3 regions of the Streptomyces halobius genome follow, and region 3 is predicted to be linked to each of the others. Evidence: riboswitches for the same ligand, from Rfam matches in the RefSeq annotation. Region 3 holds a riboswitch; each other region holds the start of a gene.
The links. A riboswitch is a leader RNA that binds a small molecule or an ion and turns the genes downstream of it on or off. The one in region 3 is predicted to bind cobalamin.
Positions count from the first base shown of each region.

Region 1: another riboswitch for cobalamin. It lies ahead of K9S39_RS37915 (ABC transporter substrate-binding protein); the one in region 3 lies ahead of K9S39_RS16190 (ribonucleoside-diphosphate reductase subunit alpha).
Region 2: another riboswitch for cobalamin. It lies ahead of K9S39_RS37795 (acyl-CoA thioesterase); the one in region 3 lies ahead of K9S39_RS16190 (ribonucleoside-diphosphate reductase subunit alpha).

Region 1 is NZ_CP086322.1:8,354,600-8,364,552, forward strand. It holds gene K9S39_RS37895 (TIM barrel protein) at 1-1,412, opposite strand, end outside; gene K9S39_RS37900 (hypothetical protein) at 1,442-1,774, opposite strand; gene K9S39_RS37905 (ABC transporter ATP-binding protein) at 1,771-2,586, opposite strand; gene K9S39_RS37910 (FecCD family ABC transporter permease) at 2,579-3,679, opposite strand; gene K9S39_RS37915 (ABC transporter substrate-binding protein) at 3,660-4,796, opposite strand; cobalamin riboswitch at 4,973-5,175, opposite strand; gene K9S39_RS37920 (serine hydrolase domain-containing protein) at 5,467-6,585, shown strand; gene K9S39_RS37925 (heavy metal translocating P-type ATPase) at 6,875-9,604, shown strand; gene K9S39_RS37930 (metal-sensitive transcriptional regulator) at 9,601-9,953, shown strand, end outside.
Region 2 is NZ_CP086322.1:8,326,851-8,336,803, reverse strand. It holds gene K9S39_RS37815 (M20 family metallopeptidase) at 1-31, opposite strand, end outside; gene K9S39_RS37810 (Rv0361 family membrane protein) at 487-882, opposite strand; gene K9S39_RS37805 (hypothetical protein) at 1,043-1,723, opposite strand; gene K9S39_RS37800 (hypothetical protein) at 1,742-2,620, opposite strand; partial or broken gene K9S39_RS37795 (acyl-CoA thioesterase) at 3,275-3,607, opposite strand; cobalamin riboswitch at 3,806-4,053, opposite strand; gene K9S39_RS37790 (VOC family protein) at 4,343-4,759, shown strand; gene K9S39_RS37785 (Orn/Lys/Arg family decarboxylase) at 5,039-7,435, opposite strand; gene K9S39_RS37780 (hypothetical protein) at 8,104-8,457, shown strand; gene K9S39_RS37775 (hypothetical protein) at 8,459-8,908, shown strand; partial or broken gene K9S39_RS37770 (dioxygenase family protein) at 9,170-9,672, opposite strand; partial or broken gene K9S39_RS37765 (thiolase family protein) at 9,862-9,953, opposite strand, start outside.
Region 3 is NZ_CP086322.1:3,550,482-3,560,434, forward strand. It holds gene K9S39_RS16175 (DUF3311 domain-containing protein) at 301-561, shown strand; gene mctP (monocarboxylate uptake permease MctP) at 609-2,231, shown strand; gene K9S39_RS42395 (hypothetical protein) at 2,762-2,929, opposite strand; cobalamin riboswitch at 3,065-3,190, shown strand; gene K9S39_RS16190 (ribonucleoside-diphosphate reductase subunit alpha) at 3,352-5,784, shown strand; gene K9S39_RS16195 (ribonucleotide-diphosphate reductase subunit beta) at 5,784-6,839, shown strand; gene K9S39_RS16200 (transglycosylase domain-containing protein) at 6,927-8,852, shown strand; gene def (peptide deformylase) at 8,913-9,557, opposite strand; gene K9S39_RS16210 (tetratricopeptide repeat protein) at 9,740-9,953, opposite strand, start outside.

The DNA.
Region 1 (9,953 bases), 4.8 Mb from region 3:
ACCTTCCCCGTACTGCCGTGGGCTTCCCGGAGCTCCTTGTAGAAGGGGTAGCCGCGGGTGCCGCAGCAGGCGTCGACCGAGGCATGGGTGCAGACGACGAGGTCGCGGTGGGCGGTGGTGTCGCGGTAGGGGGTGAAGGGGGTCAGTGCGGTGGGTTCTTGAGCGGCGTCCTCGGTGGGTTCTTCGGGGAAGAGGGCATCGATCAGGGCCGGGGCCCGCTCGGCGGGGAGGTGGTGTTCGACGCGGGTGAGGGGGGCGGCGATCCCGGGAGTGCGGTCGAAGCGGATGATGCGCATCAGACCGGGGACGGAGTACTCCGGGTCGGGGGCCGCGGCGAAGGTCTTCATCGTCAGGCCGCGTTCCTCGGTGCGGCGCGTGGCGGTGCGCAGGGCGGTGCGCAGCGGTGCGGGGACCCGGTCGGTCTCCCATACCGGGGTGCCCATGCCGGGCGGCCAGGGCAGGGGGAGTTCGAGCATGAGGTACCGGTCGAAGGGGCGGGCGGTGCCGATGGGGTCCTCGGCCGCGGTGCGGGAGACCAGGGAGCAGGACTGCCGGGCCGGGATCGTGGGGTGCGGTTCCGGGCGGTCCGGGGTGCGCCCGGCCATCGCGTCCATCAGGTTGCGGCGGGCGCGGTCCGCCTCGGAGTCCAGTTCCTCGACGGTGCCGAGCCTGGTGACGCTCTCCACCGCGCTGGGCCCGGTGAAGCCGTGGGCGCGCAGGGTCCGGTAGAGCTCGGTGAAGTCGACGATGCCGTCGCCGGGGGTGATGGCGGGCGGCATCCCCCCGGTGGTAGTCGCCCGCCGCGCGCCACGGGCCGGGTGGTCGCGTACGCCGACCGCCGCGATGTACGGGGCGAGTTCGGCCAGCCCCCGGGCGGGCGGCTCGCCGCCGTAGTGCACCAGGTTGCCCGCGTCCCAGCAGGCACGGAAGGCGTCGTGGCCGACCCGCTCGACGACGGAGAGGGTGTCGGCGGCGGTACGGGTCAGGCCGCCGTGCGGCTTGACGGCGATGGTCACCCGGTGGGCGGCGGCGTACGGGGCGGCCGCCGCCATGAGCCGGAGGTAGCGGTCGCCGTGGGCGGGCTCGGGGCAGCCCATGTCGACCAGGGTCGGCACCCCCAGGCGCGCGCAGTGGTCTATCTGACGGTGCAGTGCGGCCGGCGTCGCGTCGTCGTCCCGATCGAGGTCGGCGGCGTGGCTGAGGACGAGGAGTTCGAGACCGTGGTCGCGGATGACGGCGCCGATCTGCTCGGCCCGGTCGGCCGGGGTGTCGGGGGTGATCACCTCGGTGACCCCGTGCACCGGCAGGGCGACCGCATCGTACCCGGCCGTACGGATGCCGCGCAGCGCACGCTCCAACGGGAACTGTGCCCAGGGGCGGACGGTGCAGGCGAGGCGGGGCGTGGTCGTCATGGCGGTGCCTCTCTTCAGGGTGGCGTGGGTCAGCGGCGGCGGGCGACCACGTCGTGCGGATGGCGGTGCAGCGAGGCTTCGACGCGTCGCCACGGTTCCGGAAACCGGTCTTCGGCGCACCAGCCCGGTGTCAGGCCGGCGTTGAGCAGATCGGCGCGCGGCCGGCGCTGGATCTGGTACCGGCCGAGCCGCGCCCCGAACCGGTCCCCGTGGCGTGCGGTGAGCTCGCACAGGAGCCGGCCGATGCCGTCCGGATCGGCGTCGAACAGGTCCAGGGCCGTGGTCGGGGTGGGCTCCGGCGGGGTGCTGGTGTGCCGGTCGTAGGAGGCGGTCCAGCCGTCGGGGAGTGCGGGCGCGTTCATGGGAACGGCTCCTGGTCGTAGCGGGTGACGATGGTGCGGCGGGGTGGACCGCCCTGGGCGGCGTCGAGGGAGAGGGTGTGGGCGCGGACGCCGTAGAGAGCGGAGACGGCGGTGTCGGTGAGCAGGGCGTCGGCCGGGCCGGTCCGGACGTCGGCGCCGCCGTACATCAGCAGTGCGGTGTCGGCGATCTCCAGGGCGTGGTCGGGGTGATGGGTCGTCAGCACGATGGCGCGGCCCTCGTCGGCGAGGCCGCGCAGCAGGTGCAGCACCCGGCCCTGGTTGCGCAGATCCAGCGCGGAGGCGGGCTCGTCGAGGACGAGTACGGGGGCTTCGGCGGCGATCGCCCGGGCGATCAGCACGAGTTGGCGCTCTCCGCCGCTGAGCGTGGGGTACTCGCGGTCGGCCAGCGGGGCGAGCCCGACCCGCTCCAGGGCGGCCAGTGCCAGCTCGTAGTCCCGGCGGCCGGGTGTGGCCAGCGGCCGCAGCCGCCGTACGCGGCCCATCAGCACCATGTCCAGCGCCGTGTAGGCGAAGGTGGTCCGGTGGCTCTGCGGGACGAAGCCGATCGCCTCACGGGCCCGTACCCGCCCCTCGGTGGGCTCGGCCAGCCCGACGAGACAGCGCAGCAGGGTCGTCTTGCCGCGGCCGTTCGGGCCGAGGACGGTGAGAACCTCGCCGGGGGCGAGCCGGTGCGAGACGCCGCGGAAGAGCCAGCGACCTGCTTCAGGGGCTCCATGGGCTCCATGGGCTTCATGGGCTCCATGGGCTTCATGGGCTTCATGGGCGAAGCCGAGCCCGTCGAGCTCAAGCATCGGACCACATCCTCCGGCGGCTGCGGTGCAGCAGGACGAGGAACACCGGGGCACCGACCAGGGCGGTCAGCACGCCCAGCGGGATCTCCGCGGTACTCAGATTGCGGGTGACGGTGTCGATGACGGTGAGATACGCCGCCCCCAGGCCCAGGCTCACCGGGATCAGCACCCGGTGGTCCGGGCCGACCCACAGCCGCGCCAGATGCGGCACCACGAGCCCCACCCAGCCGATGACCCCGCTCACCGCGACCGCCCCGGCGACGACCGCGGCCACCGCGGTGAGCAGCAGCCAGCGCAGCCGCCCGGGGCGCATTCCGAGCGTCGCGGCGTCCTCGTCCCCCAGCGACAGCACATTGATCCGCCAGCGCAGCGCACAGATCAGCGCCCCGCCGAGCAGCACCGGCACCCCGGCCACGGCGACCTTGCCGTAGGTGGCCGTGGCGAGGCTGCCGAGCAGCCAGAAGACCAGCGACTGCAACTCGCTGTAGGGGTCGGCGAGATACGTGAGCAGCGAGACCAGCGCCGCGAAGAACGCCCCGACGACGATCCCGGAGAGCACGATCGTGAGCGGCGGTGCGGGCCCCCGCACCCGGCTGGTCGCGAAGACCGCGCCGAGGGCGAACAGCCCGAACCCGAAGGATCCGAGCACCAGCGCGGCCGAGCCCAGACCGAGGACGATGGCGAGCGCTCCGCCGAAGGACGCGCCGGAGGAGACGCCGAGGATCTGCGGACTGACGATCGGGTTGCCGAAGACGGCCTGCAGCGCCGCACCGCAGACGGCCAGTCCCGCGCCGACCAGCATGGCCAGCAGCACCCGGGGGAGCCGGACGTTCAGCACCGCCGCCTCCTCGGTGGGTGTCCAGGTCCGTTCGAGCGGCAGCAGCTGCCCGAGCAGAATCCGTACGACCTGGTCGACGCCGACCGCATAGCGGCCCACGGCAAGGGCGGTGACGGCGACGAGCAGCACGCCCGCCGGGAGGACGAACAGCGCGGTGCGGCGGCGGAGTCCGGCGGCCGGTATCGGCGTGGCTCCCGGCCCGCCGGGTCGTTCCGGCCCGCGCCGGCCGCCCCGCTCAGCGGCCGAAGTCGTCATAGTCCCGGGAGCCGGAGTTGGCCTTCGTCCGCAGGATGACGTCCAGCTGGGCGGCGGTGGGCTCGGCACCGTAGAGGAACGCGTACTGGCGGACCACCTCGTCCCGCAGCCCCGGCGCCCCGGTGCCGTGCACCAGACCGGCGAGCCACTGCCACATCAACGGCGACTCCTGGCTGGGCGGGTCCCAGCGGTAGCCGCCCAGCGGCACCTTGTAGACGCGGCGCTCGCGCACCGCCCGCAGGGTCGCCAGCGCCGGTTCAGCGTAGAGATCCTTCGGGGCGGCCGGCCCGAAGTTGCCCAGCAGGATGATGTCGGGGTCCCATTTCAGGAGCTGTTCCCTGTCGATGGTGACCTGCTCGTCGTCGACCCTGGCCGCGGGGTTGCGGGCGCCGACGAGCTCGGTGACGTAGTGGTTGTAGGAGGCGCCGCCCCCGGCCTGCAGTCCGTCGGCGGCGCCGCGCAGATAGAGCACGGACGGCGCGTTCTCGGCGCCCGCACCGGACGCGGGAAGCCGGCCGCGCAGCCGCTTCAGGGCCGTACGCATCCCGTTCACCATCTTCTCGGCGCGTTGCTGCTTGCCGAGCAGCTTGCCGTAGAGGGTGATGGCGCCCTCCAGGTCCTTCTGGGTGCCGTAGGTGAGCCGGGCGACGGTCAGCCCGGCCTTGCGCAGTGGTTCGACGATGCCCGGACCGCGGTCGCCCCACTGGATCACCACATCCGGTTCCAGCGCGAGCACGCTCTCCACGTTGGGTGCGAACTCGGCGCCGGCGACCTCGGTGGGGACCTTGAGCAACTCGGGGTGGGCCGTGCCGAGGAAGCTGCCCTCGATCGCGGTGCGCGAGGCGGCGTTCATTCCGGCCAGCACCTCAGGCCCGCCGTTGACGGCCACCACCATGGAGGCGGCGGGCAGCGGGATGGTCACCACCCGGCGGGCCGGGCGCGGCAGTTCGACGGTGGCGCCGGTCAGGTCGGTGACGCGGAGTCCGTCACCGGTGCCGGCCGCGGGTTCGGCCCGCCCGCAGGCCGTGCCGAGAATGGGCAGGGTGGCTGCGGCGAGGGCGCCGCCCAGCAGTCGGCGGCGTGAGACGTCAGGGCTCGGCACGGTGGGTCCAGGCATCCGGGATCCTCTCCGGTCCGGAGCACGGGCCACCAGGGGACCGGCACCCGGGACCGCAACGCACTCCGGCCACGGCCCACTGGGCCGCCGGCCGCGCACGCCGAGCACCCGAACGGGTCTGCCGCGTCTGTCGCCGCCGCAGACCTCATGCACGCCTCCTGGGGTCCACGCCCCGTGGATGGTGTCCGCGACAGGTCAGTGTCCTGACTCCCGGATCGCCGCTCGCCCCGACCTTCCAGCATCGCTGCCGTGGTCTCCGTGGGGTCCGCTCCCCGGTCACAGTGGCGGGACCGTGCCGGATTCTCACCGGCTTCCTGGCTCCCGTCGCGCAGTTCGTCGGGCACACAGTAGCCAACCCGCCTGCAGGGGGAAAAGGAGAGCCCGTTCACACTGATGCACGGGGGGCGCGAGCCAGGGGGCGTGAGCGCGGGACGAGCGGGCGCGAGTCGCCGACGCGTACGGGCACGAGCGGGCACGAGTCGCCGCGTAGGGATGCCCTCGCCCAACACCCGGGCGGGAGCCTCGTCGGGCAGCTGTATCTTGCGGGGGATCTTGCGGGCGGCACAGTTTCCTTGCGTCAAGGGGCGGGGACAGGGTTCCCATGCCCGATCGTTCTCCTCAGTTTCGCCGTGTCCGCGCCGCATCGTCCGGGTCTCGGCGCGGGATCACGATGGCGGCTGTGATGGCTGTGGTGGCTGCTGCCCTGGCTGTCGGAGGTGCTCCGGCGCGGGCTGGTGGTTCGGCTGACGTCGTGCGGCAGGCTCTGGTCCACCTGGTGCGCGATGACGGGTACCCCGCCGCCTTGGCCGCGGACCGCGGCCGTCACGGTCGTATCCGCCACTACACCGCCGGTGTCGCGGACTTGAGGACCGGGGCGGAGGTGCCGGTCAACGGGCAGGTGCGGGTGGGGAGCAACACCAAGACGTTCACCGCCACCGTCGTCCTGCAGCTGGTCGGGGAGGGCAGGGTCGCCCTCGGCGCCCCGGTCGAGAAGTATCTGCCGAACCTGGTGCGGGGCAAGGGCATCGACGGTCGCCGCATCACGGTACGTCAGCTGCTGCAGCACACCAGCGGACTGCCCAACTACACCGACTTCATCGGCGACCCGACCGGCAAGGAGCGCCATACCTACGTCCGGCCCCGCGCACTGCTCGACCTGGCGCTGGCGCACAAGGCGCACTTCGCTCCCGGGGCCCGCTGGGAGTACAGCAACACCAACTACCTCCTGGCCGGCCTGATCATCGAGAAGGTCACCGGCCGCCCGCTGGCGGAGGAAATCACCCGCCGGGTCATCGAGCGCATCGGACTGCGCCACACCTACTTCCCCGCCGCGGGCGACGAGAGCATCCGGGAAGCCCACCCGGAGGGGTACGCCGCGAAGGGCGGGGGAGTGATGAAGAACATCACGGAGCTGGACCCCTCCTGGGCCTGGGCCGCCGGGCAGATGATCTCCACCCCCGGCGACCTGAACCGCTTCTTCTCGGCCCTGCTCGGCGGCAGATTCCTGCGGCCCGCGCAGCTCGCCCGGATGCGCACCACCGTCGCAGTCCCCGCCGGCCGTCTGTGGCCCGGTGCCCGCTACGGGCTGGGCGTGATCGGTACGCCGATGAGCTGCGGCGGTCTGATGTGGGGGCACGGCGGTGACATCCCCGGCTACGGGACGCGTACAGGGGTCACCGATGACGGCCGTGCCTTCACGGTCGCCGTCACCGCGGACTCGGACTCCGCACCCGTCAGACAAGGCCCCGCCGATGTCCAGGCCGCCGTCGACACCGCCTTGTGCAGGTGACGGGTGACAGCCGGCGCTCGTGGTGACGGTACGTCCGGTCGGTCCGGGCTGTACTGATCCGGGGATCGGGGCGCGCCGGGCTGCGGCCCGCGCGCGGCCGCGTGTGCGGGGGCGTGGCGGTGGGGCCGGGTGGGATGCATGGTGCACGCGGCGGCAAGGTCTCCGAGGGGGATCAGATGTGGGGCGCAAGGGCCACCTGTCCCGGGCATGGGGGCCGGTCAGCCCCTGCCCCGTAGGGGTAGCCGCGCGAGGCTGGAGGGGAGCGAACACGCAGGGAGGGCGATCCGCCATGGGAGTCGCCGATGTCGTCGTGGTGGTCTCCGCCGCCGTCCTGATCGCCGGGTTGGGCTGGTTCTTCTTCGGCCCGCGCCGGGCCCGTGCCGCACGGCTGGAGGGCGGGGTGCAGCGGGCCGAAGTGACGGTGCGCGGCGGCTACAGCCCCAACGTCATCAAGGTCCGCCAGGGAGTGCCGGTGGAGCTGGTCTTCGACCGGCAGGAGTCGGGGGAGTGCACCTCCCGGGTCGTCTTCCCCGACCTGCGGGTCAGCGCCGGACTGCCGGCGTACGCACGCACCGCCGTGCGCCTTCGCCCGTCCGACACCGGTTCCTTCGGCTTCACGTGCGGGATGAACATGATCCACGGCACGCTGCTGGTGGAACCGGACGGTGGCCAGGAGACCGATGCCGGCCCGGACGGTGGCCGTCCCGCAGCCCGCACGGCGGGGCCGGTGGACAGCGAGGCCACTGCGGCACAGGCCGAGGCCGCGGATGCCGCCGAGCGGGCGGCCGAGATCGCGGATCTGACCCGCCGGGTCGCTGTCGGCGCGCTGCTCACCCTGCCGGTGGTCTTCGCGGTGATGGCGCATGAGCTGTTCGGCGCCGACTGGGTGCCGGGCTGGCTGCTGAACCACTGGCTGCAACTGGCGTTGATCACGCCGGTGATGTTCTACACGGGGCGGCCGATCCACTCCACCGGCTGGCTGGCCCTCAAGCACCGCGGCGCGGAGATGAACAGCCTCATCACGCTCGGCACGAGCGCCGCCTACGGCTACAGCCTGCTGGTCACGCTCGCGCCCGGTCTGCTGCCGGAGGAAGTGCGCGAGGTGTACTTCGAGGCGGTCGGCGTGATCCTCACCCTCATCCTGCTCGGTCGGCTGCTGGAGGCCCGTGCGAAGGCCGGTACCGGCGAGGCCATCCGCGCCCTGCTCGGCCTGCGGGCACGTACCGCCCGGGTGCTGCGCGACGGCGCCGAGACCGAGATCCCCGTGGAAGACGTGGCCGTCGGCGACGAGGTGGTGATCCGGCCCGGGGAGAAGGTGCCGGTGGACGCCGAGGTGCTGTCGGGCTCCTCCGCGGTGGACGAAGCGATGGTGACGGGCGAGCCGATGCCGGTCGGCAAGCGGGCCGGGGACACGGTGATCGGGGCGACCGTGAACGGCACCGGCAGTTTGCGGGTGCGCGCGAGCAAGGTCGGCGCCGACACCGTGCTCGCGCAGATCATCCGCATGGTGCGGGCCGCCCAGGCGTCCAAGGCCCCGATCCAGCGGCTGGCCGACGCGGTCTCCGGCTACTTCGTGCCCGTGGTCATCGCCATCGCCGTCGTCACGTTCGCCGTGTGGTTCACCGTCGGCCCGGCCCCGGCGCTGACTCTCGCGCTGGTCTCCGCGGTCGCGGTGCTGATCATCGCCTGCCCGTGCGCGCTGGGCCTGGCCACCCCGTTGTCCGTCATGGTGGGCACCGGCAAGGGCGCCCAGGCGGGCATTCTGATCCGTTCCGCCGAAGCCTTGGAGACCGCGCACAAGCTCGACACGGTCGTGTTCGACAAGACCGGCACGGTCACCGCGGGCAAGCCCGTGCTGACGGACGTGCGGACGGCCGACGGCCTCGACGAGACGGAGCTGCTGACGCTGGTGGTCGCGGCCGAGGAGCTGAGCGAGCACCCCCTCGCGGCGGCGATCGTCGCCGGTGCCCGGGAGCGCGGCCTCACCTGGACCACGGCGGGCGACTTCGACTCGGTCACCGGCCAAGGCGTGCGAGCCACCGTCGACGGCCACGCCGTGCTCGTCGGCACCGCCCGGCTGCTCGACGACGCGGGGATCGACACCAGCGTCCTCGCCCCCATCGCGGCGGATCTGTCCGCCCAGGGCAAGACTTCCGTCCTCGCGGCCGTCGACGGCCGGCCCGCCGGAGTGCTCGCCGTCGCCGACACCGTCAAGGACGACTCCGCGGCCGCGATCGCCGCCCTGCACCGGCTCGGACTGGAGGTGGCCGTCATCACCGGCGACAACGCCGACACGGCGGCCGCGATCGCCCGCCAGGTGGGCGTGCGCCGTGTCCTGGCCGAGGTGCTGCCCGAGCACAAGGCCGACGAGATTCGCCGGCTGCAGCGCGAGGGCCGCACCGTGGGCATGGTCGGCGACGGCATCAACGATGCCCCCGCTCTGGCCGCGGCCGATGTCGGCCTCGCCATCGGCACCGGCACCGATGTGGCCATCGAGGCCGCCGACATCACCCTCATCTCCGGCTCGCTGACCGGAGTGGTCACCGCCATCCAGCTGTCGCGCGCCACGATGCGCAACATCCGGCAGAACCTGTTCTTCGCCCTGGTCTACAACGCCGTCGGCATCCCTCTCGCCGCCGGGGCGCTGTACCCGCTGTGGGGCATCCGCCTCAGCCCGATGGTCGCCGCGGCCGCCATGGCCCTGTCCTCCCTGTCCGTCGTCACCAACGCATCGCGCCTGCGCCGCTGGGGGCCCGCCACCTCATCGGCACCCGCCACGGTGGAACCCGTCGAACCCATGGTTGAATCCGCCGCCCAGCGACAGAGCGACGACAATCCGACGGTGGATCCGGTGTGCGGCATGTCCGTCGACCCGGCGGCCGCCGCCGCACGGCGCGATACCGCGACCGGCAGCTACTTCTTCTGCTCCGCCCCGTGCGCGAGCGCCTTCGACGACGATCCGGACAGTTACCGCACATCCACGACCAGCGATACGCACGACGGAGGTGGACCACAGTGACCACCGTCCCCGCCCACAACCGCACCGCGGACGCGACACCGAACCCGAACCCGCACTTGAGCCGGAACCCGCACCAGCCCGGATACGCCGAACACAAGGCCGACCACCTCGCCCGGCTGCACAAGGTCGAGGGCCAGGTGCGCGGAGTGACCCGCATGGTGACCGACGATCGGTACTGCATCGACGTCCTGACCCAGATCAGCGCCGTCACCCGCGCTCTGCAGGAAGTGGCGCTCGGTCTGCTCGACGAGCACGTGCGCAACTGCGTGGCCGATGCGGCGCGTTCGGACCCGGCCGAGGGCGCCACCAAGCTCGACGAACTCACCATCGCGCTGCGCCGAACGCTGCG
Region 2 (9,953 bases), 4.8 Mb from region 3:
TATTCATGTTCACATTGACGGTCTTGTGCATCGTCACGATGCAAGGGTACTCGGTACGTCGTAACGGAATGGAGCCAACCTGCCCAAAGCAAGCGCCTCTCGCCCAGGCCCAGCAGATCGCGCGGAGCGGCGCGCGCGTCGGTCACGTACGAGTGTCCGTCACGTACAAGTACAGGAGAGCACATAGGAGTGCAGGCCACGGGCATCGAGTGGTCTTCGGCCAGCTCGGTTGTCTTGAGCCAGGACAACCAGGGCCCGCACCCGCACCAGCCGCTTCGCAGCACTTCGCCCCGCCGACCAAACGATCGACGGGGCGAAGTGATCAGGACCCCGAATTAACCAACAGCATCGTGGCCGGTGCGGGGCCTCGCACCACCACCGTCCGCTTTACCGTGACCGCCCCCTCCACCCCCGCCACCCCTTCTACGCCTCTACGCCTCTACGCCTCTACGCCTCTACGCCTCTACGCCTCTACGCCTCTACGCTCTAACGAGACCCTCCGGCCGGAGCGCACAACTTCCACGTGCCCTTTTGCTTCCGCAGGTAGACGGGTGTCGGCTTCTGGGCCGGCCGGGTCACCACGACCCTGGCGACATCTCCTTTGATCCGGACATCCGATGTCTCGATCGGTATCGGCTTCGAATGGGTATCGCGCTCGTCATCGCCCGAGCCATCGTCCTCGTCGGCGATGCCGCGGGCCTCCTCCAGGCAGAGCAGGCCGATCATCTTGTGCGTGTTCCCCCGGTCGACCGCGAGGGCGAAGTCCGCGACCACCTTCTTGATCCTCGACTCCTCGCTCTCCTCCTCGCCCGGGAGCAGATATGCCGTGACGCCTCCGGCGACGGCGAGCAAAACGGCGGCTGCCCCGAGATACCACCACATCCTCCGCCGCCGGAACGGCCGACGGGGAGGCGGCTGTTCCCCCGCCACGGGCGGCTGCGGGCCGCCCCCAGGCGGAACGGGCGGTGGCTCGTTTCCCTGCGGAGGCCAGGGAGACTCCCCCTGACCGGGCTGGTGTGACACCACTCCAACACCTTTCTGCTCAGGACGGGTCCTCGAAGCGCGACATCAGAAGCTCGTCCAGCTCCTGACCGAAATCCTTTGGGTCGATGTCCCCTTCGTAGACCAGGGCGATCTTCCCCACTGCGATATCCGGGGAAAGGCAGTATTTGAGAATGCCGCCGTCTGTCGTGATCTGCAGCAGGCGCGTCGACGGGATACGGGCGTCGTCGTCCCAACCGGGGACGCCGTCGGGGAAGTCGGCCAGCTCGGCGATGGTGCCCATTTCCATGGGTCGCGCCACACCGAACGAGTCGGTGCTCGCCGAGGCGAACCCCGCATGGACTTGACGCAGGAACACCTGCACCGGTTCTGGGAAGCTCTCCCAGAAGTCCGGCTCCTCGAACGTGCCGGGGTCATAGCCGACCCAGGACACCAGCTCGCCGTCGTCCGTCTCCAGAACGTAAGCCAGCACCGGGGAATCATCGGTCATACAGACGCGCACGTCGACGCAGTGCGCGTTCAGCACCTCGGCGAACTCGGGAAGAAGGTCGAGAAAGCTCTGGTTCCAGAGCGACAACGCGGTTCGGCGACGAGATTCCGCATCGGCTGACAGCGCGATCGGCCGCCATTTTTCAGGGATCCGGGAGATCTCATCGGAGTCGTTGCCGACAAACGTCAGTGACCAATCGTCGAGCGTAGCGGCGATTTCGTCCGGGCCCATATCCAACCTCCGTCACTGTCACTGGCTCTTGAGCAGCTGGTCGATGATTTCCTGCAACTTCTTGCGCGTCTCGTTCTCCAGCCCGACCTGCTCTCTTATCCATCGCGGATCCGCGCCCGACACATAGGCCGCGCTCCTGGATTTCTTCGATTCGTTCGCGGCCTTCGACAGCCACTGAAAGTTCAGCGGGGCACGCGCGACCACGTACATGTTCCGGGGCGTGAGCTTCATAAAGCCCCGCATCTGGACGAGTTCGGCCAAGGGGACGATGTGGTCCGGCGAAACCTTGGGCTTCCCGGAGTTATACGATCCGATCGTACGGCCGGACGCCGCCGGATACGCCGTATCTCTGTCCGTGGCCTGCGGACGCGCGACGCCACGGAGCCTGATGTCGCCTACCCTGCCCGGGTTGCCCTTTCGGATGACTTCGTACACCTGGCGTATCGGGGAGTTTTTGGGGACTTGCCAGTTCTTGCCGTTCGGGGGCGGCGGGGGTGCGGTCCAGTTCGACGAAACGGGCTTCTTGGCCTGCTCAAGATCGGATAACTTCCGCCGGGTAGGCGCCTTAAGGCCCAGAGGGCCCGAGTCCTCGTCCTCGAGCGCCCTCATCGCCTGGTAACACGCCCGCAGTTGGGCGACGACCGTGGCTCTGCGGGCCTCTAAGGACGCTTTCTCCGCGTTGTACGCCGCCGCGGCCGCCGATTGCGCCGGCATCCGGAATACATGCGGTTTGGCGTTGTGCGCACGGATCTCCGCCCCGATCTGCCGGGCGGCCGCAACCTGTGTCGCGCATAGGTCAACCGGTCGGACCGGTTTGGCCTCCGCCGGGGAAATGAACCCGAAGAGTGCGGCCAGCACCACCAGCGCGGCCAGGAGCCGCTTGAATATGCGTGGCAAACCCATACCTCCCCCATCAATCAGAATCTGGCCGTGTCAAGCAACGGCTCACCCTGCGGAGCCCGCTAAGCCTCTAAGCCGCTAAGCCCACGAGACATGCCTGGCATGGGGATGACGGGTTCCGTTTCTCGGCTCAGTGGTTATGGACGCCTCGTCAGGTGCCGGGCCATTTTCAGCGCAGTCGCGCAGCAGCCGTCGGCCGCCAATGGCCCGCCTACGCCTGCTCGTTTTCGACCTTGCCCATGGCCCATCGCTCATCGCCCGTTGCCCGGGATTTCCCTGGTAAGACGTGCCGTGCCTGCATCGGACGTGGCTGACGCTAGCCACGTCCGATGAAATCCCGCTTGTACGGCAATGAATCCGCTGATGGGAGGGCATTGGCAGTCGGCTCACCGAAGGAGAGCCGAAGGGCCGGGGAGAGCCGAAGGAGAGCGGAGGAGTCCGAGTTGGTGGCCCGGCGCGCACAGGTGGAGCGGTCCCACGCCCGTGAGATCCGCGAGGAGCCGTGGCTGCCGGAGGTGGACCGCGCCCGGATGGTGGATCCTCGACCATGTCCACGACTCCTCGACCACGTCCACGACTACAAGAGCCGAACCCTGGCCGCGCATGTGCGCTGGCTGGAGGAGATCCTGGAGGAGCTCACCAAGCGAGACCGGGAACCGGGCGGGGCCGCCCCTCGGCATCGATCGCGACAAACGTCAGCCGGCCGGTGGCCACTTCGGCGACCGGCCCCGAGGCATTCCAACGCTCGGCCGTCACACGGACCACCACCGTCATCGACGTCCGGCCCGCCCCTTCGAGTTCGGCACGCACGCTGAGCAGATCGCCGGCGCGTACCGGGGCCAGGAACGTCATCCGGTCCACCGACACGGTCACCGCCGGACCGTCGGCATGCCGCCCGGCGGCGGCCGCGGCCGCGTCGTCGATGAGCTTCATCACCACGCCACCGTGAATGGTGCCGTAGAGGTTGGTGTCGTGCTCGCTCATGATGTGCGCGAGCGTCACCTGGGAATCGTCCGGCGTCTTGGCGGCGGAATCCAGGGTCGCGGTTCGGTCGGACACGTCAACTCTCCTTCGCGAGTCGCGGAAAACAGCCCGGGGATCGAAGGAGTGGCGGGCGGCGAGGCACGGGGCCTGCCCGGTTCCGCCGGCCCCGTCGAGCCGTCGGGATCACCGCACGCCCCGGTGGCATGCGGGCAGCGGCAGGTCTTCGGACTCACGGGCACGCCTCGCGTACGTTCGAGTCGTTCGCACGAGTCGTCCGTACGAGGCATCTACTGGCCGTCGCTTCCCGGGCCCGAGCGCGGGCCCAGTGCGTATGACGGCGGTCGTTCCCGCTCACCGCTGCGGGGCAGTCCCGGATTCCCACCAGGTTCCCTCTTACGACGCGCCTGCCTGGCTGACAGGGCGAACCAGCTGCAGCGCCAGGGTAACCACAGCCGGATTCCCGCGTGGTCCGCAGGCCCCGTTCCCCGGCTGAAGAGCGCCGGCGCGCGGTGGGCGGAGCGGTATCGCACGCGGGTCCTGCCGGGTGGCGGAAGGGCGGGCACCAACAGTCCGGCCCCGGAACCCTCCCTGATGGTGGACGGCGTCAGGCTGGGGCCGGACGCGACCCCGCTGCGGCAACAGGCCGATGTCCGACGGCCGGGGAGTTGCCCCGGTTATCGGCGCCATATCGCCTAATCTTCCAGAAATGACGTCACGTCACGAAGGGGAAATTCCGTGCCTTCTCGCCTCAACCCGTACATCAGCTTCGACGGCAACGCCCGACAAGCGATGGAATTCTACAAGGAGGTCTTCGGCGGCACCCTGAGGATGAACACGTACGGAGAGTTCGGCGAGAAGGAGGCCGGAGACGCCGCCGACAAGATCATGCACAGCATGCTCGAAACGGACAGCGGGTTCACACTCATGGGCGCGGATATCCCCCCGGGGATGGCGTACAAGCCCGGAAACAACCTCTCCGTGAGTGTGAGCGGGGATGACGCCGCCGCACTGCGCGGCTACTGGGACAAGCTCTCCGGCGACGGCACGGTCACGGTCCCGCTGGAGAAGCAGATGTGGGGCGACGTCTTCGGCATGTGTACGGACCGCTTCGGAATCACCTGGCTGGTCAACATCAGCGAGCAGCCGGCCTGAACGGGCAGCGGCCGCGCGGGCCCGCTGCCCGGCATGGGGGATGGAATCCCTCCGCGAAAAGCCTCACTGCCCGCAGCCCCGTGCCCTGCACCGTGCCAAGGCTCCGGCTTCAAGGGGCCACCATTCTCGGCAGGTTGTGAGCGCTCGAACCGGCCGGTCCACGGGCTGCCCGGCAGCAACTGGGACCAGACGAGGCCCCTGGCCAGGAGAGGACCCTGACCAACACCGGGTCAGGGTCCTCGTCCGTCCACGTGGGCGCTGCGGAGCTCCCCCCTGGCGTCAGCCTGCGGACAGTCCGGCGTCGGACGGGCTCGGTGTCCGCGTCTCCTGATGCTCGTCGGCAGCGCGGCCGGCCTGCTGGGCCGGGATCCGGCGTACGCATTCGATGAGGTAGTCGCCGGTGTCCGGGTCGAGGGTGACGCCATGGGTTTCGCTGCGGAAGCCGGGGAAGCCCCGGTCGAAGGACTCCAGGGCCGTCAGGTAGCGCAGCAGCGGCCCGTCGGGGGTGCCGGTGTTCTCGCCGGGCATCAGGACGGGGATGCCGGGCGGGGTGACGGTGACCATGGCGGCGGCCACCCGGTCGGCCGCGTCGGCCAGCCGTACCCGCTCGGTGCCACCGCGGATCAGGCGCTGATAACACGTCTGGGGCGGGGTGACGGGCTCGGGCAGGTCCTGGAAGGCGGTATCGAGCAGCTCGACCAGGTGCGCCTCGCGCAGGTGGTCATGCATCTCCTGGCACAGTTCGCGCAGGGTACGACCGGTGTAGCGCTGGTGGTACTCGGCGACCAGCTCGGGTAGCACGCGCTCCAGCGGCGCGTCCTCGTCGTAGAGCGCCTTGAAGTCCATCAAGGCGTCCATGAGGGTTCCCCACTTGCCCTTGGTGATCCCCATGGAGAACAGGATGAGCGTGGTGTAGCTGTCGGTCTTCTCCACCACGATGTTCCTGGTGGCCAGATAGGCGGTGAGGACGCGGGCGGGGATGCCCCAGTCGGCCATCTGCCCGGTGGCGTCGATGCCAGGACAGGTGAGGGTGACCTTGACGGGATCGAGCAGGCAGTACCCCTCGGTCAGGCCGGTGAAGCCGTGCCAGTCGGCGTCCGGCTCCAACTGCCAGCAGGCCGGTTCGCTGCGCAGCAGTTCGGCCGGCGCGTCGGCGAAGGGCAGCCGCTCGCCGGTGTCCGGGTCGGTCACGGTCCCGGGCTGCCAGACGCCGAAGAACCAGCCGGGCCGGTCACCGGCGGCCGCCATGCGTCGTCCGACACGTACCACCGTCTGGCGGAAGCGGATGGCCTCGGTCACCGCCTCGTCGATGAGCCAGCGGCCTTGCGGCCCGTCCATCATGGCGGTGGCCACGTCCAGGGAGGCGATCATCGGGTAGAGCGGCGAGGTGGTTCCGTGCATCATGAACGCCTCGTTGAACCGGTCGTGCTCAACAGGCGCCCGGGGCGCGGGCTTGACGTGCACCATGGCGCTCTGCGACAGCGCCGCCAACAGCTTGTGGGTGGACTGGGTGGAGAAAACGGTGGGGCGTTCGGGGCCGGGGAAGGTGTCGGGGCCCACCGCCATCCCGTAGCGCCCGGCGTAGAGAGGATGAAAGCGGGCGTAGGCGAACCACGCCTCGTCGAAGTGGAGCCGGGGCGTGCTGGGGGCGATGGCCCGGGCGACCTGGAGGGCGTCGTAACACAGGCCGTCGTACGTGGAGTTGGTGAGCACCGCGTACTGGGCCTCGGGCGAGACCGCCCCCTGGGCGAGCGGGTTGCGCGCGATCCGGGAAGCGACCGAATCCGCCCGGATCTCGGCGGGCGGCAGGGGGCCTGCCAGTCCGTAGCCGTTGCGGGTGGGAATCAGATAGACCGGCCGGGCTCCGGAGAGGACCAGGCCGTGCAGGACCGACTTGTGGCAGTTTCGGTCCACCAGCGCGATCTCGTCCTGGGTGACGCTGAAGTGCCCGACCATCCGGTCGCAGGTCGAGTCGCCGTGGAGTACGAAGTAGGTGCGGTCGGCCCCGAAGACGCGGGCGGCGTTGCGCTCCGCCGCGCCGACCGGGCCGGTGTGCTCGAACAGGGAACCGAGCTCCTCGACCGAGATCGACAGGTCGCTGCGCAGCAGCCGTTCCCCGAAGTAGTCGTGGAAGGCCCGGCCGACCGGGGATTTGAGGAAGGCGACACCGCCGGAGTGGGCGGGTGTGTGCCAGGAGTACTCGTGCGCATGGTCGAAGCGGCGCAGCGCCGTGAAGAACGGCGGCAGCAGGTCCTGCTGGTAGGCGCGGGCGGCGCCGGCGATCCGTCCGGCGATGAAGGGCGCGGTGTCCTCCAGCGGCCAGATGTACCCGACCACGGTCTCGGCCACCCACAGCGGCAGGTGCTCCAGGTCTTCGCCGGCCGTGACCAGGAAGACCGGGAGATTCTGGAAGCGGCGGCCGGCCTGGCGCAGTACATCGGCACCGCCCGGTTCGCCGCTGGTCTTGCCGGCCTCCGGAAGATCCCAGTCCACCACGGCGGCGGCCAGGCCCGCCTCGGTACGCAGTACCGCCTGGGCGTCGTCGCGCGTGGACGCCCAGCGCACTTCGAAACCGCAGTTCTCCAACTCCTTGTGGACCCGGCGCAGTTGCTCGGCTCCGATACCTCCGCTCTCTGGGAACTCACGTACCGCGAACAGAACCGTCCCGTGTGTCATAGTGCCCCTCATGCCCCTCTGCGCGTATCGGCGCATGGTCTGCTGGTCCGCACCATGCGTGACCCCTGGAGAGACAACCGGAAGGTCACCGTCAGTAACGCACCAACCAGGTCGAAACCACCCCGATGAGGGAAACACCGCGCAAGGAGGAGTGCGCCGCCTCAGGGCTCCGTACTCGTCGGCGTCGATGTAGTCGCGGGGCCGAAGGTCAGGGCGAGCAGCGCCGCCAGGGCCCGTACGGACACGAGCGTCAGTGGGGCGGCACACGACCGACCGGTGACGGGCGTCCACGAGACGCTGGGGCCGGTCCGCGAACACCGACGGTGACCGATTCTGACCGGCGGGCTGCACCCCCTGCTTCGTACGGTCGTTGGGCACGGGAGCCGTCCCGCCAGACCGGGAGCCGTCCCACCAGACCGGAGGTCATGTTGCCGTACCCGCACTGCACCACGTCGTCCGACAGGCCCGTCGGGCACACCGCCCGTACGGCACTCACGCGCCTCCTTCCCGTACTGCTCGCAACCGTTCTGTCCGTGCTGAGCGGATGTTCGTCTCCCTCGGGGACCAGAGGCGAGGGCACCACGACAAGTCCGCACGCCCCGCCGTCCGTCTCGGCCTCGGCGACGCCCTGCACCAGTGACGAACCCCTCGTCTGCAAGATCCGCGCGATGTCTCCGGAGGAGCGTGCGAAGGCACGCGAGACACGGATCCGGTACCACCGGCTCATCGACCGTATGCACGACTCCGTGGATACGATGCGGGCACAGGGCAGGTCGGATGAGGACATCGCGCGGAAGGTGGTGGACATGCGCAATCAGGCCAAGGACATCACCCGTAGCGGAATGTCTCCCCAGGACGTGAAGGCCCTGGAGAAGCGCAACGTCAAGAAGTACGGCAACCCGCTGGGGCCGACGGCGGACCAGCAGTTCGCCCGGTACGGCAGTTGGGGCGAGGTCATCAAGGCCGCCATGAGGAGCAACCCCGCCGTCGACCGCGAACTCGGCCTCAAGCCGCACCAGTGACATGACGACGCACCGGATCCCGCTCCAGGACTATGACCGCCACGACCTCGTGTGGGCCCTGGATCCGCCCTCGGGGCATCTGTCGACCGGGTCCGGTCGGTGCCACGGCTTTGTCCGAGTCTCCTCGGCGAAGAAGCCCGTCGCGGCCCTCTTCGCCGACGCCGGACGGCTGTGGCTGCAGTACGGCGACCGCCACTGGGACTGCGAGGAGGTGTCGGTCCGGCACTCCACGGCGCCGGACGGCACCCGCGAGTTCACCGTCACCGGTCCACGCGGCACGGAGCTCTGCCTCGGTTACCCCGCGCCGCGCCCGGAGCCCTTCGACCCCGCGTACGACTGGATCGACACGCTGGCGGACGATTTCCTGCTCTGGGTCGCCGAGCGCCTGGCCGCTCCAGACCGCCGCGAGGCACTCCGAGAGCACTACACGGCAGGCTTCACCGCCGCGTGACGGGGACCGCCTCCCCGCCCGGAAAGGCCCTGTTAAGGCCCGCAAACTCCCCTCCGGCACCGCGTACATGACGGACCGCCGACCGCGACGAGCCCGCCGTCTGGAACGGCACCGTACTTCTTCACGGCCACGGCCACCGCGCTACCGCGCTACCGCGCCTCCGGATTACCAACCGGGCCAGGTGGGAGGCGCCGGGGAGTTCGGTGAGCGCGGCGCCGGGGCCGGCGTCGGCGATCTCCCGCAGATGGGCGGGCGGGTCGCTCCAGGGGCGGTCCAGGTGGCGTAGGGACCGTCGAGGACGATGTCCCACTCGTGGCAGAGGAAGCACTCCCGCCGGGAGAGGTCGTGACGGTAGGTGGCGACGAGCCGGTCGCGGGCAGCCCGGTCGGTGACCGAGCGCGGGAGCGGGTCGCACGCGCGGTGCGGGTCGTGCGGGAAGCACATCTGTGTCACGAGCCGCTGGGCGAACGCCGTCCCGAAGAGGGAGGAGTGGGTGTGGGCCGGGCGCCAGGCGTTGGTGTGATTGCGCCAAGGGTAGGCCCGCGGCTTGACGGAGGTGAAGACGCAGCGCCCCTGATCGCCCGTCAGGGTGCGGTCCATACCGGTGAAGTCGGTGTCGAGCGGGGACGGTGCTGGTCGTGCGGATGGGCGTACCGGCCCGACGCGTTGGCCTGCCACATCTCCATCCGCTGGCCGCGGACGGGGCGACCGGCCCGGTCGAGGAGGCGGCCGGAGACGGTGGTCCGCCAGCCGGGCGAGGCCCCTGGGGTGACGCCGATGCGGTGCGCGGCGATGCGCCGACTCAGGAGCCCTGCGGACGAGTTGGTTGGGGACGGTTCCGGCGAGGCGGGCGCCGGAGGCGCCGAGCAGGTACCCCAGGACGATGGAGCCGCCCTGGGGGTGAGTATCGCGGGGTCGAACTCGGGCCGTGCGGCGACGCAGCCGAGGACCTGGGCGGCGCATGCCTCGTCGAGTTCGATCGTCCGCGCGGCCTGTGTCACCGCTTCGAGACCCGAGGCGCAGAGTCGGTTGACGGTCACGCGCG
Region 3 (9,953 bases):
GGCGACCGGGCGCGAGGTGCCGAAGGGTCTCGGTCCACTACCACGCACACACGGCAGCAACGAGGAAGGTGCGCAAGGAAGCAGAGGGAACGCTGTGACGGCTTCCCGTCGGGAACGCCGGATCTGCTGGTGCGTAGGGGAGTTGACAGGCGAACCGACGCCGCCCCACCCGCCTTATCGGCCTCAGCCGTCCCCGCCGCGGTGCCATACCGATATGCGGACAGCTAGTGACGCGCTCCGAGGCTCTGCCATAGATTTCCAGCCCATTACACAGGAGATCGTCAGGACGGAGCCAACGCCATGCCAGAGTCGGCCGAATCGCCAGGTACCAGACAGATCGTCACGCCCACCCGGGTCGTGGCCGGGCTGTGTCTGCTCGCTCCGTTCATCGCGATGCTGTGGGTGAGTTCCTATGCGAAGGTCGAACCGATCCTGATCGGGATCCCGTTCTTCTACTGGTACCAAATGCTGTGGGTGCTGATCTCGACCGGACTGACGACAATCGCCTACAAGCTCGTCCGGCGTGAGAAGCGCGCGGCCAAGGGCGGTGCGGCACAGTGACTCCAGACCCCTCCGCCACCCCGCTCGCGGCCGCCTCGACCGACGGTGTGAACGGCGTCGCACTGACCGTCTTCGTGTTCTTCTTCGTGGCCGTGACGGTCATGGGTTTCCTGGCCGCCCGCTGGCGCAAGGCCGAGCAGTCCGCCAACCTCGACGAATGGGGCCTGGGCGGCCGTAGCTTCGGCACCTGGGTGACATGGTTCCTGCTCGGCGGCGACCTCTACACCGCGTACACCTTCGTGGCCGTCCCGGCGGCGATCTACGCGGCGGGCGCGGCCGGCTTCTTCGCCGTCCCGTACACCATCCTGGTCTATCCCCTGATCTTCACCTTCCTCCCCCGCCTGTGGTCGGTCTCCCACAAGCACGGATACGTCACCACCTCCGACTTCGTGCGCGGCCGCTTCGGCTCCAAGGGCCTGTCGCTGGCCGTGGCGCTCACCGGTCTGCTCGCCACGATGCCGTACATCGCGCTCCAACTGGTCGGCATCCAGGCCGTCCTGGACGTGATGGGCGTCGGCGGCGGTGCGCACGCCAACTGGTTCATCAAGGACTTGCCGCTGCTGATCGCGTTCGCCGTGCTGGCGGCGTACACCTACTCCTCGGGACTGCGGGCCCCCGCACTCATCGCGTTCGTCAAGGACGGGCTGATCTACCTCGTCATCGCCGTCGCCATCATCTACATCCCGATCAAACTGGGCGGTTTCGACGCGATTTTCGACTCGGCCGGGAAGGCGTTCGCCGAACCGGGGCCGAACGGCAGGCCACGCGGTGCGCTCACCACCGGCCCCAACGCGCAATGGGCGTACGCGACTCTGGCGCTCGGCTCCGCGCTGGCGCTCTTCATGTATCCGCACTCGATCACCGCGACGCTGTCTTCCCGGAGCCGCAATGTGATCCGCCGCAACACCACGATCCTGCCGCTGTACTCCCTGATGCTGGGCTTCCTGGCGCTGCTCGGCTTCATGGCGATCAAGGCCGGTACGGACGTCAAGGGCAACCCGCAGCTGGCGATTCCGCAGCTGTTCGAGGATGTCTTCCCGAGCTGGTTCTCGGGTGTCGCGTTCGCCGCGATCGGCATCGGCGCGCTGGTGCCGGCCGCGATCATGTCGATCGCCGCGGCCAACCTCTTCACCCGCAACGTCTACAAGGATTTCCTCAAACCGGGCGCCACCCCGGAGCAGGAGCACAAGGTCGCCAAGCTGGTGTCGCTGCTGGTGAAGGTCGGCGCGCTCGCCTTCGTCCTGACCATGGACAAGACGGTCGCGATCAACTTCCAGCTGCTGGGCGGTATTTGGATCCTGCAGACCATGCCGGCCCTGGTCGGCGGTCTGTTCACCCGCTGGTTCCACCGCTGGGCGCTGCTGGCCGGCTGGGCGGCCGGCATGCTCTACGGCACGCTCGCGGCGTACGGCGTGGCCAGCCCCACCCAGAAGCACTTCGGCGGCTCGTCCGCCGCGATCCCCGGCATCGGTGAGATCGGCTACATCGGCCTGACCGCGTTCGTGCTGAACGTCCTGGTCACGGTCGTGCTGACGGTCGCCCTGAAAGCCGCGAAGGCCCCGGAGGGCGTCGACGAGACCAGCCCGGGCGACTACACGGCGGACGTCGGGGACAAGGGCGTCACGGCCGATCTTCCGCCCGCTACGGCGGAGGCTCCGGCCGGCCGCTGAGCCTTCCGCTCCGGCGAACGCACGGGCTGCCGCGTCCCTTTGGGGATGCGGCAGGCCCGCTGTCCTGTCAGGACGCGTCTCACCGTCCGGACGGGGTCGGTTCACCCAGTCCTTGAGCGCTTCGGTTTCGAGAGTGATTCCCACGGGGTCCGGGAGGTGGAGCTGCTTGCCGTACCGCACGGTGCGCACGATCTCGTAGCGGGCACCGTCAGGCTCACTGTGGACCGCCACCTGGCAGTCCTGACGGCCGATCAACAGGTAGAGCGGAATGACTGTCTCCGCGTACGCACGGGCTTCTCCACCCGATAGCGCTGGTCGGCGTCCGAGTCGTGCGAGGTGACTCGACGACCATCAACACCGGTCCGGGATCTACCCATTCGCCCTGGCCGGCGAAGGCGCCGCTGGGCGCGAGCGCACCATCCGTGCGAGCCCTGCCTCCTCGGGACGCCTGCACCGTGAGTCCCTGACCGGGAGAGAGCCACAGTTCTGGGCGCGACTGGAAGAAGACGCGACTGGAAAGAAGATACGCGTCAGCCGCTGGCTGATCCGTCCGTGGTTGCCTCCGGCATGGCCTTGCTCCTGACCTTCCCGTCAATGAGCTCCAACCGCGCGCCTTCCTCCAAGCGGTCAAGTGTCCGGGCGGCCTCTTCGAAGTGCTCGACGAACGTGATGTGCGGGCGGTCGGCAAGCGCGGTCATGAGGCCTTCTCCTTCTGCCGTCGGACAGATCAGGGAACGTGGAAGCGACGATAGCCGAGGCCACTGACAGACACCGCCCGATCACACACGACACACTAGATATGGGGGTGCGCGCGAGGAGCCACCCCCACATGTATGCTCATGCTCGCTGTCGCCGCAGGGGAATCCGGTGCGAATCCGGAACTGTCCCGCAACGGTGTATCGAGCGTACGCAACCGCGTACCCGTCAGTCCGAGGACCTGCCGGCAGTACGTCCGCACCGCCATGGGTGCGGCACGTCATACGTCCGGGCCTCGCGGGTTGGGCCGGTGGACGCCGCGCGGTGTGCCCGCGCACCCTGGACCGTACCGGGGTGCCGCATGCCCGCGAGCGACCGCCGCGCCCCTCCCTCCTGGCCCCCGCCGAGTGAGGGAGAGCACCACGTGACCATCGCGCCAACGGAGCCCGCGTCAGACGCCGAGGTCGGACAGCCCGCGGTGGCCACCCAGCACCCCCGGGCCGGGCGGGCCGATGACAGGCACGACGGGCCGGGCACCGCCCTGCTGCGGACCCTGACCGAGCTGACCGAGGACCTGACCGCCACCGACCCCGGCAAGGTGGCCGCCGCCGCCCTGCGCGGCCGGCACCCGGGCGCAGACGAGGCCGAGTTGCGGTCGCTGGCCATCGACGCCGCGGCCGGTCTGATCGGTGACGAGCCGCAGTACTCCCAGCTCGCCGCGCGGCTGCTCACCCGCGCCATCGCGGAGGAAGCCGCAGGCCAGGGCGCCACCTCGTTCTCCGCCTCGGTCGCCACCGGCCATCGCGAGGGCCTGATCGCCGACCGGACCGCGGAGTTCGTACGGACCCACGCCGCCCGGCTGGACGGGCTCGTGCGGCAAGCCCTGGAGGAAGGCGCCGACGACCGGTTCGGGTACTTCGGGCTGCGCACCCTGCACTCCCGCTATCTGCTCCGGCACCCCACCACCCGTCAGGTCGTCGAGACCCCCCAGCACTTCCTGCTGCGGGTCGCCTGCGGCCTGGCCGAGGACCACTCCGAGCGGGCGCTGGCGGACGTCGCCGAGCTCTACCGGCTGACCAGCACCCTCTCCTACCTCCCCTCCTCCCCCACGCTCTTCAACTCCGGCACCCGCCACCCCCAGATGTCGTCCTGCTATCTGCTGGACTCCCCGCTGGACGAGCTCGACTCGATCTATGACCGATACCACCAGGTCGCCCGGCTCTCCAAGCACGCCGGCGGCATCGGTCTCTCCTACTCCCGGATCCGCGCACGGGGATCGCTGATCCGGGGCACCAACGGTCACTCCAACGGCATCGTGCCGTTCCTGCGCACCCTGGACGCCTCCGTCGCGGCGGTGAACCAGGGCGGCCGCCGCAAGGGCGCGGCCTGTGTCTACCTGGAGACCTGGCACGCCGACATCGAGGAGTTCCTGGAGCTGCGCGACAACACCGGTGAGGAGGCCCGCCGTACGCACAACCTCAACATCGCGCACTGGATCCCGGACGAGTTCATGCGCCGGGTGGAGGCGGACGCCGACTGGTCGCTGTTCTCGCCGTCCGACGCGCCGGAGCTGGTGGACCTGTGGGGCGAGGAGTTCGACGCCGCCTACCGCAATGCCGAGGCGGAGGGCCGGGCGCTCAAGCAGATCCCGGCCCGGCTGCTGTACTCCCGCATGATGCGCACCCTGGCGCAGACCGGAAACGGCTGGATGACGTTCAAGGACGCCGCCAACCGCACCGCCAACCAGACCGCCGAGCCCGGCAGGGTCGTGCACTCGTCCAACCTGTGCACGGAGATCCTGGAGGTGACGGACGACGGGGAGACCGCGGTCTGCAACCTGGGGTCGGTCAACCTCGCCGCTCACCTCGGCGAAGACGGTGAGATGGACTGGCAGAAGCTGGACGCCACCGTCCGCACCGCCGTCACCTTCCTCGACCGCGTCGTGGACATCAACTTCTACCCGACCGAGCAGGCCGCGGCCTCCAACTCCCGCTGGCGCCCGGTCGGTCTGGGCCTGATGGGCCTGCAGGACGTCTTCTTCCGGCTGCGGCTGCCGTTCGACTCGCCCGAGGCGCGGGAGCTGTCGACCCGGATCTCCGAGCGGATCATGCTCGCCGCCTACGAGGCGTCGGCCGACCTCGCGGAACGGCATGGCCCGCATCCGGCCTGGTCCGCGACCCGTACCGCGCGCGGGGTGCTGCACCCCGACCACTACCCGGACGCCGAGCCGCGCTGGGCGGACCGCTGGGCGGCGCTGCGCAGCCGTATCGCGGCGACCGGGATGCGTAACTCGCTCCTCCTGGCCATCGCGCCGACCGCCACCATCGCCTCCATCGCGGGCGTGTACGAGTGCATCGAGCCACAGGTCTCCAACCTGTTCAAGCGTGAGACGCTGTCCGGCGAGTTCCTGCAGGTCAACGCGTATCTGATCGAGGAGCTCAAGGAGCTGGGGATGTGGGACGCGCGGACCCGTGACGCGCTGCGCGAGGCCAACGGCTCGGTCCAGGAGCTCGGCTGGATCCCCGAGGACGTTCGCGCCCGCTACCGCACCGCCTGGGAGATCCCGCAGCGCGCGCTGATCGACATGGCCGCGGCCCGTACGCCCTACCTCGACCAGAGCCAGTCGCTGAACCTCTTCCTGGCGTCGCCGACCATCGGCAAGCTCAGCTCGATGTACGCGTACGCCTGGAAGCACGGCATCAAGACGACGTACTACCTGCGGTCGCGTCCGGCGACGCGGATCGCCCAGTCGGCGCGCGCCGCCACCACCACCGCCCCCGTACCGCAGCAGGCCACCGACCCCGAAGCGGTCGCCTGCTCCCTGGAAAACCCCGAGTCCTGCGAGGCCTGCCAGTAATGACCACCGCACCTGAGAAGAACGCTTCCGCCACACACACCGCCACCACGGGCAACAGGAATCTGCTCGACCCCGGTTTCGAGCTGACCCTGCGCCCGATGCGGTACCCGGCGTTCTACGACCGCTACCGCGACGCGATCAAGAACACCTGGACCGTCGAGGAGGTCGATCTCCACTCCGACGTCGCCGACCTGGCCAAACTCTCCCCGGGTGAGCAGCACCTCATCGGCCGCCTGGTCGCCTTCTTCGCGACCGGCGACTCGATCGTCGCCAACAACCTGGTCCTGACCCTCTACAAGCACATCAACTCCCCCGAAGCGCGGCTGTATCTGTCGCGGCAGCTCTTCGAGGAGGCCGTGCACGTCCAGTTCTATCTGACGCTGCTGGACACCTATCTGCCCGACCCGGACGACCGCGCGGCCGCCTTCGCCGCCGTGGAGAACATCCCGTCCATCCGGGAGAAGGCCCGGTTCTGCTTCACATGGATGGACTCGGTCGAGTCGATCGACCGGCTGGAGACCAAGGCCGACCGCCGCCGGTTCCTGCTCAATCTCATCTGCTTCGCGGCCTGCATCGAGGGGCTGTTCTTCTACGGGGCGTTCGCCTACGTCTACTGGTTCCGCTCGCGCGGGCTGCTGCACGGCCTGGCGACCGGCACCAACTGGGTGTTCCGCGACGAGACGATGCATATGAACTTCGCGTTCGAGGTCGTGGACACCGTCCGCTCCGAGGAGCCGGACCTCTTCGACGACGAGCTCCAGCAGCAGGTCACCGACATGCTCGAGGAGGCCGTCGAGGCGGAGCTGCAGTTCGGCCGCGATCTGTGCGGTGACGGGCTGCCGGGCATGAACACCGAGTCGATGCGCGAGTACCTCCAGTGCGTCGCCGACCAGCGGCTCCGGCGGCTGGGCTTCGCGCCCGTCTACGGCTCGGAGAACCCCTTCTCCTTCATGGAGCTGCAGAACGTCCAGGAGCTGACCAACTTCTTCGAGCGACGGGCCTCGGCCTACCAGGTCGCCGTCGAGGGCTCGGTCTCGTTCGACGACGACTTCTAGACACACACCCCGGACGGGGCTCCCGTGGATTATGAGCGTTGTGTTAACACGTCAACCGGGAGCCTCGTCCGCCACATCTACCTGAGCATGAAGGGCACGAAGGGGCGTCGCCGGTTCATCGACTATCCGCGCCGGGGACGGGAGGGCTGGCGGCGCTGGCTGCCGTCGTGGAGGCTGCTGCTGGCCACGGTCGGACTCGGCATCGCCGGCCTCGCGGGGCTGTTCGTCCTCGTCTACATCAATGTCGACATCCCGACCGAGAACGCCCTCGCCGAAAAGGAAGCCACCGTCTATTACTGGGCGGACGGCAGCCAGATGGTGAGCGTCGGCGACGTCAACCGGCAGAACATCTCCCTGGACAAGGTGCCGGACTCCGTCGAGAACGCCGTGATCTCGGCGGAGAACGCCAGTTTCTACAGCGATTCCGGCGTCTCCTTCCAGGGCATTGCCCGCGCCGTGGTGAACATGGTCTCCGGCGAGGACGCCCAGGGCGGCTCCACCATCACCCAGCAGTATGTGAAGAACACCTATCTCTCGCAGGACCAGACGGTCACCCGCAAGGTCAAGGAGTTCGTCATCGCGCTGAAGGTGAACCACCAGCAGTCCAAGCGGGACATTCTGCGCGGCTATCTCAACACCAGCTGGTTCGGTCGCGGTTCGTACGGAATCCAGGCGGCCGCCCACGCGTATTACGGCATCGACGCGGAGCAGCTGAACCCCAGCCAGGGGGCGCTGCTGGCCGCCACGCTGAAGGGCTCGGAACAGTACGATCCGGGGTTGAGCAAGGCCAATCACGAGCGGGCCGTGGCCCGCTGGAAATGGATACTCGACCGGCAGGTCGCCACCGGCCACATGAGCCCGCGGGAACGGGAAAAGTACCGGAAGTTCCCCGAGCCCCGGCCGCTTGAGAAGCCCACCAGCCAGGCCGGCCAGATCGGCTATCTCGTCGATATCGCCAACAAGTTCATCAGGAGCGCCACCGGTCTGACCGACAAGGATCTGGCACGCGGCGGCTATCGCATTCACACCACCTTCGACAAACAGCGCACGCGCCGGCTGGAAAAGGCGGTCAACGAAATCAGCAAGAAGAACATCGACCCGAAGAAGAACCCTGCCGACACCTATGTGCAGTTCGGCGCGGCCTCCGTACGCCCCAAGGACGGCGCGGTCCTGGCGATTTACGGCGGCACGGACGCGACCAAGCACTTCAGAAACAACGCGGACACCACCGCCGTGCCGGCCGGATCGGCGTTCAAGCCGTTCGTTCTCGCCGCCGCTCTCCAGCAGCAGTACGAAGCCCCCGAGGCGCTGCCGCAGCAGGAGGCGTTCTGGGAGCGCGATTTCAGGGAACTGAGCGCGGCCCTGATGAACGCCAACAGCCCGCCGTTCGTACGGGCCGGGCAGCGCATCGGGCTGGAGACCATCCGGGATCTGGTGGTGGACGCGGGGCTGCACGAGGAGAGCCTGGCGCAGCTGGAGCAGACCTTCCCGCTCGGCACCTCGGCGCCCAGCGCGATCCGGTTGGCGAGCGCGTACACCACCTTCGCCAATGACGGGCTGCACGCCGCCCCGTACGCGGTGTCCCGTATGTCCTACAACAAGAAGCCGGTTTCCGGCTTCGACCGCGCGGAGCCCGAGGAGGTGCTCACTCCCGAAGTCGCGCAGCGGGTCACCGGAACCCTGGAGGGCCTGGGCTGGCGCACGCTGGGGGCCCCGGACCAGCAGCCCCCGTTGCGGCCCGTCGCGGCCGGTGTCACGGAGCCCAGCGACCGGAAGAAGTCGGCGTGGTTCATCGGCACCACCGTGTCCGGGCCCGGCACCGCACCCGGCATCCGCCCGGACCGTGCGCCGGGTGCCGGTGACGGCAGCGAACCGACCACCGCCATCACCATGTTCCGCAACAAGGCGGGAGAGCCCGAACTCCTGCCCATGAACGGCGTCGGCGGCCCCGATTCCGGGCTCGGTACCGCCATCCCGCCGAAGATCTGGACCGCCTACCAGAACGGGACATAACGCCGTGCGGGCACCCGGGGACCGCGCCCCGGGTGCCCACACGGTCGGAGCGACGGGCGCTCAGTCGTTGGCGACGACGGGATAGCGCGGCTCCTGCTCGGCCATCTGCTTCAGCGCGTTCTTGCGGTCGCGCTTCGAGAGCCGGTCGATGTAGAGGTAGCCGTAGAGGTGATCGGTCTCGTGCTGCAGGCAGCGCGCGAAGTAACCGGTGCCCTCGACCGCGATCGGCGCGCCCTTGGCGTCCTGGCCGCGCACCACGGCATAGTCCGGACGGGCCAGCTCCGCATACGCTCCGGGCACCGAGAGGCAGCCCTCGTTGGAGTCGTCCAGCACCCGGCGCTCGGCCGGCAGCTCGTCCAGGACGGGGTTGCAGACGGCACCGACGTGCCGTACGCCGGAGTCGTCCAGGCAGTCGTAGACGAAGACCTTCAGATCCACCCCGATCTGGTTCGCGGCCAGGCCCACGCCCTCGGCGGTGCGCTGGCTGGCGAACATGTCGTCGATCAGCTGGGCGAGCTCGTCGCCGAACTCCGTGACGTCCTTGCACTCCTTGTGGAGCACCGGATTGCCGACCACGGTGATCGGCCGCGAGGTGCCGCGCTCGCGGTGGGCGGCCTCCCGCTGCGCCGCATCCGTCGTGTCGTCGATGAACTCGTCGTCCACGCGCTGCTCACCGTCTTGATCAAACACAGGCTGCTGGGCCATTGTCCGCCGTTCGCCTTCCTAAAAGCCTGAAACCCTGATTAGTCGCCCTACAGACTACGGGGGCGCGGAAGGGAACGTCCTGGAGCCCTTCAGGCCCGCCCCTGCGGACGAACCGGGGGCAGCGGACCTGCCCGTCTCAGCGGACGCATCCCAGCGGACCTGCCCGTCTCAGCCGACCTGTCTCAGCAGACCTCTTCAAGATCCCGCCATTCCCGGGTGTCCGGGCTGTCCGCGACCCAGCCGTCCAGCAGCCCGCGCACCAGGGCGGCGGGCGCCGCGATCCCGCATTCCCGCTCCGGCACCCACAGGGAGCCCGAACCGGCGGTGCGGTGCCCGAGCGGCCCGGGATGACCGGGCTCACTGTGATCGTGCGGGTCCAGATGCTCACCGTCGCCC